2 linked regions of the Prochlorococcus marinus XMU1412 genome follow. The protein of the gene in region 2 binds, or shares a complex with, the protein of the main gene of each other region. Links are inferred from orthologs where the notes say so. Each region holds a gene or a part of one and is shown on either strand. Other genes may lie near its edges.

The links.
Region 1: the proteins of HA152_RS02220 (region 2) and lpdA are in contact, whole or in part, in a crystal structure (PDB 1EBD), measured with the Geobacillus stearothermophilus proteins. The link is inferred for Prochlorococcus marinus XMU1412 from one-to-one orthologs. Residues at the interface, in WP_033016211.1 of Geobacillus stearothermophilus: Ile130, Ala131, Met132, Pro133, Arg136, Arg140, Glu141, Asn155, Arg157; in WP_049624544.1 of Geobacillus stearothermophilus: Pro340, Ser341, Asp344, Tyr345, Arg403, Asp406, Val408, Glu431, Ala432, Gly433, Asp438.

What each region holds. Positions count from the first base shown.
Region 1 is NZ_JAAORJ010000004.1:248,465-251,700, forward strand. The notes cover bases 86-2,989. They hold lpdA (dihydrolipoyl dehydrogenase), read right to left. Parts: upstream 2,306-2,989; coding sequence 866-2,305; downstream 86-865. Other genes in these bases: trpC (indole-3-glycerol phosphate synthase TrpC), read right to left, coding at 86-850; HA152_RS07785 (TrmH family RNA methyltransferase), read right to left, coding at 2,313-2,989. In the rest of the region: more of trpC, read right to left, coding at 1-85; more of HA152_RS07785, read right to left, coding at 2,990-3,188. UniProt on the Escherichia coli protein: Lipoamide dehydrogenase is a component of the glycine cleavage system as well as of the alpha-ketoacid dehydrogenase complexes.
Region 2 is NZ_JAAORJ010000001.1:383,371-386,616, forward strand. The notes cover bases 1-2,914. They hold HA152_RS02220 (dihydrolipoamide acetyltransferase family protein), read left to right. Parts: upstream 1-730; coding sequence 731-2,098; downstream 2,099-2,914. Other genes in these bases: HA152_RS02210 (AMP-binding protein), read left to right, coding at 1-31; HA152_RS02215 (YlqD family protein), read left to right, coding at 70-513; queA (tRNA preQ1(34) S-adenosylmethionine ribosyltransferase-isomerase QueA), read left to right, coding at 2,105-2,914. Outside these bases: more of queA, read left to right, coding at 2,915-3,229; cysK (cysteine synthase A), read right to left, coding at 3,232-3,246.

The sequences.
Region 1 (3,236 bases), on a different replicon or contig from region 2:
TATCAGTTTCTCTCATAAAAGTTTCACCAATTAATACTCCCATGATTCCAATGGATCTAAGCGATTCTAAATCTTCGGCACAATTAATTCCAGATTCACTTATGGGAATAATATTTTGTTTTAAAAATATATCTGCATATGTATGCATCAATTCTTTTGATGTTTTTAAATCCGTTTTAAAAGTCTTTAAGTCCCTATTATTTATTCCAATCAAATTAAAAGATTTTAACTTTAGAATCCTTTCTAATTCATTAGAGTTATGGACTTCAACAAGAACACTCATCTTTAAATTATCAGCTATTTTCTTTAAATAAATTAAATCATCATCACTTAAAATCGCAGCGATTAATAATATTGCATCAGCACCAGATACCCTTGCTTTATAAATCTGATAAGCAGAAATAATAAAATCTTTGCAGAGTAGAGGGAGATTAGTTGATTTCCTTACAGTTTCTAGTATTTCATAACTACCTTGAAAAAACCTTTTATCAGTAAGTACTGAGATACATGATGCACCTAATCCTTCATAACAAATTGCTATGTTTTCAGGGTTAAAATCTTTTCTAATAACTCCTTTACTCGGACTAGCTTTTTTTATTTCAGCAATAACTCCTGGTTTTATTTTTGACTCCAAGATATTTTTGTAAAAATCTTTGGGAGTAGGAAGTTTTTCAATCTTTTTTATAAGATCTTCTAAAGAGACTATTTTTTTAAAATTCTTAATTTCAATGTCCTTATGCCATACAATTTCTTCCAAAATATTTTTTGCTTGTGCTTCTCTATGAGGTACAGCATATTCTAAATTCTCTACCCTTACTGTTGGATTTGGTGGCCTACGTCTTATCTCCATTAATTTTAGATACTATTATTTTATTTGAGAAGCCGCTTGTTTATATGCAACCTCAACTACTTCACTAAGAGTGGGATGAGTATGAACTTCTTTAGATAATTCAATGACATCTTGGTTCCTTGAAATAGCGTTCGAAATTTCTTGAATTAAATCAGCTGCATGTAACCCAAAAATATGTGCACCTAATACTTTTCCATTATCTTTATTGAAAATCAACTTTAGCAATCCATCACTTTCCAATTCAGCCAATGCTTTTGAATTAGCCTTAAAGAAACTTTTGACAACTCCCAAAGTAAAATTTTCTTTCGCAGATATCTCTTTAGCTTCAGCTTCAGAAAGACCAACTGAACTTATCTCAGGGTGAGTAAAGGTTGCTGCAGGGATACTTTTATAGTTAATTTCGACATTACCACCGCAAATATTATCAACAGCAATGGTACCCTGCGCTGCAGCTGTATGAGCAAGCATTAGTTTGCCTGTTACATCTCCAACCGCCCAAATGTTAGGTATTATTCCATCGCCATTCTTAACTCTCATTTGATCATCTACTGGAATAAACCCTTTTACTGTTTCGATCCCAACAGAATCAAGATTTAAGTTATTGCTATTAGGACTTCTACCAGTTGCAACAAGTACAGCGTCAACTTCTAAAGTTTCTACAACTTCCTTAGATTTTGCATCTGTCAGTTCTATTTTTACAGGACATCCAGGTGTTATTTTTGTCGCAAAGACATTTGATTTTGTGTCTATATCTCTTGCTTGAATAAGATTCTTCTTAGCGATTTTAGTGATGTCTGGGTCAAATGTTGGCATAATATTTTCCAAAGCCTCGATCATGGTAACTTCGCAACCAAGTGCTGTATAAACATCAGCAAATTCTAGTCCTATATATCCGCTTCCAATAATTGCTACCCATCTTGGAAGCCACTCAAGTTTAACTGCATAATCACTAGTAAATACAGTTCTATTATCCAAAGTTATTCCACGGGGCACAAAAGGAGAAGAACCAGTTGCTATAACAATATTCTTACATGTAAAGATTTTATCAATTCCGTTTTTATCTCTTACACCTACTTTTTGATTTCCTTCAATTCGGCCAATGCCCAAAATAATTTCAACTCCACTCCTTTTAAGAGTTTTTGTTAAATTTTCTCTAACATTTAAAACTAAATTATTTGCATGATCTGCAATTTTTGATCTCTCGAACCTTACTGGGGAAGCATGAATACCAAATTTAGCTAAATGTTCATAATCAGCTATTTCTCTAACTTTTCCACTTGCAGCCAAAAGAGCTTTAGAGGGAACACATCCCTTGTTAACACAAGTTCCTCCCATATCCGAAGATTCTACTATTGCAACTTTCAGTCCCTTACCAGCAGCATGTTTAGCGGCATCAAAACCTCCATATCCTGCTCCTATTACGATTAAATCGAAATCAAAACTTGAATCAGTCACTTTTTATTTATTTATTAGAGGTGTATGCGACTCTTTTTCGTTCTAGTAATAATGGAACTGCAACACAAGCCACATTCAATGATTCTACAAGCTCACTATGCGGAATTGTAATTGTTTCATTAAAAGCTTCTTGAATTTTTTTATGAATACCTTGACCTTCATTACCCAAGATTAATGCTGTACGTTTAGACCAATCAACTTCCCAGTAAGGTTTTGAAGGTTTTTTTGAACTTTTAGTATGGCTACTAGTAGAGAAAATCTTAAATCCTACATTTGATAATTCAGATAAAGACTTAAGTAAAGAATTTAATATTTCTTCTTCAGTTCCATCAAATCTTAAATATGGCAGATGAAAAACTGCTCCTGAGGATGCCCTTAATACCTTTTGGCCTAATGGGTGCGCACCTCCAACTAAAAAAACTGTATCAACACCAGCAGCTAAAGCAGTTCTAAAAAGATTACCCATATTCCCAGGATCTTGAATCCTATCGAGTACAAGAACAAAATCATCTTTTCTATTAAATTTATAATTAGGTATTTCTGAAACCTTTACTAAGGCTGCTATCCCATCTGGATTAATTGTTGAAATCGCAGATGCTAAGACTTCCTCTGAAACAATATTTATGAATGACTGATGAAATTTTTTGCTTAGATTTTGATTTTTTATTAGCCATTTTTCGGTAACTAAAATCTTAGAAGGATTTTTCCCAGACTTCAGCAACTCTTCAATGAGATGTGTACCCTCTATGCAAAAAAAGTCTTGATCTTTTGGAGATGATCCTCTTTTAAATGATCTAAATCTTTTAACTAGATTATTGTTTTTACTAGTTATTTTTAAAAAAGTATTTTCTATGAGTAATTTGAAAAATTCGTTTTCAACCATATTGTAATTACATAAAGATTTTGATCAATTATTTATTAAAGTTTTATT
Region 2 (3,246 bases):
GTATGAAAACAAATTTAGTAAGAAAATTTGATTTGTTCTATCTATATTGAAAAGGTAATTTAATTTTTTATGGAAACAAAAAACTCAATATCTATAAAGCGCTCAATAGCTATTAAAGCTGTAGTTACACCAACTTGGAAGGAAGATGCTGAAAAAGAATTAAGTAAAGCAATTTCAAACACTGATCAGCAATTATCGCAACTGGAGAAGGAGGGGCAGCAAATAGTAAATAATATTAGATCCCAATCGGTTAATCCTCTAGATCCAAGGGTTCAAGAACAGGTTAGTCAAGTGCAACAACAAGTCGCAGCAAAACGAAATGAAATTGAAGAACAAAAAAGAAATCTACTTCAACAACAGAGTCAAGTTCGCGAATTAAAAATGGACGAAATTGTTGATCAAGGGCAAGTGGATAGTTTCTGTGATGTCACTGTGGGAGACAATCTTATTGAGAAAATGCAGGTCTCGATTACGGTTAAAGATGGAGTTATTCAATCTATAGATAATAATTAAAGAGAAGATTTAGTATTTTTGATAAATATAAGTAAATCTTAATTTCAAAAAGTTTAAATTCTAATCGATCTAAATTATTACTTTCTTAAGTTTTAAGAGTTCCCACTGTGAACATGATTTCGTATAATTAGAACAAGAGTTTAAAGGGTTCTTAATCATAAAAACTTTAGGAAGTTTGGTAGAAATCCCTTGAAACTTATGCAATAACAATTTTCTTATGTCTCACGAAATATTCATGCCTGCCTTGAGTTCTACTATGACAGAGGGCAAGATTGTGGAATGGTTGAAAAATCCAGGAGATAAAGTTGAAAGAGGTGAATCTGTCTTGGTTGTTGAATCTGACAAGGCAGATATGGATGTTGAATCTTTTCAAGATGGATATCTTGCAGCTGTTTTAATGCCTGCTGGCAGCACTGCACCAGTAGGAGAGACTATCGGTCTTATTGTAGAAAATGAGGATGAGATAGCTTCTGTTCAAGAACAAAATAAAGGAAATCAACCCGAAGTTGCTAGTTCGGATCAACTTGAATTGGTAAGCAATAAAACTGAAGAAAAACCTTTGGTTCAAAGTGAAATTGTTGAAAAACAAGCAAAAGAAGTCGTATTAATGAGTGAAAAGGCAGCTCCATCTGTTAATAGTGATCAAATAAATGCTGCTACGAGTAATGTTTCTTCGAGGGTGATTGCATCTCCAAGAGCTAAAAAACTTGCCTCTCAAATGGGTGTTGATTTGGCAAAGGTTCATGGATCAGGACCTCATGGAAGAATTCAAGCAGATGATATTTTAAAAGCTAATGGCCAACCAGTCTCTATACCATGGATAGGCGAAGGTGGTTCTCCTGCAAGTATCCCTGGTGCAAATTTGGGAGTTGAAAGTAAACCAGAAGCTTCAGGAAATAGTTTTGGTAATCCTGGAGAAACAGTTCAATTTAATACTCTTCAAAAAGCAGTAAATAAAAATATGGAATCTAGTTTAGATGTGCCATGTTTTAGGGTGGGTTACTCCATCAACACAGATAAATTAGATAATTTCTATAAAAAAGTAAAACAGAACGGAGTGACTATGACTGCTTTACTAGTTAAAGCAGTTGCAAAAACACTAAAGAAACATCCTCAAGTTAACTCAAGTTTTTCAGAAAATGGAATTTCTTATCCAGAAAATATAAATATTGCTGTTGCTGTTGCGATGGAAGATGGTGGACTAATAACTCCAGTTTTAAAAGAACCATGCAATACTGATTTATTTGAATTGTCTAGGGAATGGAAAGATCTCGTAAAAAGATCAAGATCAAAACAATTAGAACCTGATGAATACTCAACGGGAACTTTCACTTTATCTAACCTTGGGATGTTTGGAGTTGATAGATTTGACGCAATTCTTCCTCCAGGTACCGGTGCTATTTTAGCCATAGCATCATCGAAACCAACAGTTGTTGCTAATAGTGATGGTTCAATATCTGTTAAAAAAATAATGCAAGTAAATCTAACAGCTGATCATAGAGTGATCTATGGAGCTGATGGGGCTTCATTCTTAAAAGACTTGGCTTCCCTAATTGAAGATGAGCCAGAGACTCTTGTCTCCTGAATTTAATTGATTTCTCAAATTAATAATGAAAAGAGAGATTATAAGCTTGAAGCTTATGATTATTTACTTGATCCTTCATTAATTGCTAGTAAACCTTCTGCAATTAGGCATGAATCAAGATTGATGATAGTTAGAAATAGTGTTTTAGAAGAAGACTGCTTAACTAATAAATTTACCAAGAATCTTTTAGATGAATTTAGAGAAGGGGATCTTGTAGTTGTAAATAATACTAAAGTTATGAAAGCTAGGTTAAAGGTTGAATTAGAAAATAAGAAATTAGTCGAATTATTAGTTTTAGAAAGATCCCATGAATGTGTTTGGTTATGTTTGGCAAAGCCAGCGAAAAAGTTAAAAATAAATAGAAAATTAAAATTAAAATCTCCTTTAGATCAAGATATTAATTTGATTGTTGATGGAGTTGATGAAGAAACTGGAGGGAGATTTATTAAATTTCCGGAAAATATTACTTGTCTCAACTCAATGAATGAACTTCTTGATAGATACGGGGAAATCCCTCTCCCTCCTTATATAAAAAATTCTGAAGAAGAATCTTTTCATGAGAAAAATTATCAAACTGAGTATGCAACTAATCCGGGGGCAGTTGCTGCACCAACAGCTGGTTTACACTTAAGCAAAAGTCTTATTTCCAACCTAAAAAAAAAAGGAGTAATAATCTTACCGATAACTTTGCACGTGGGTTATGGAACATTCAAACCAATTGATCAAGAAGATTTAAGTAACTTAAAACTTCATAAAGAATGGGTAAGTGTTAATAAGGAAGTAGTGGAGGAAATAAAAAGAATAAAGAAAACAGATAGAAAAATAATTGCTATTGGTACAACTAGCGTAAGAGCTCTTGAAAGTTGTTATTGTCGCGAAATTAATGACTTTATTCCCATAGCTAAATACGTAGATTTAGTAATTAAGCCAGGTTATAAATTTAAGGTAGTTGATGGATTATTAACTAATTTTCATCTCCCTAAAAGTTCATTATTACTTTTAGTAAGTGCAATGATTGGTAGAGAAAGATTATTAGATTTGTATAAAAAAGCCATAAAAGAAAAATTTAGATTCTTCTCTTATGGCGATGCGATGTATATTTCACCAGATTCACTACTGGAGAAAAAATAGATTTAGGCTTTGACTGG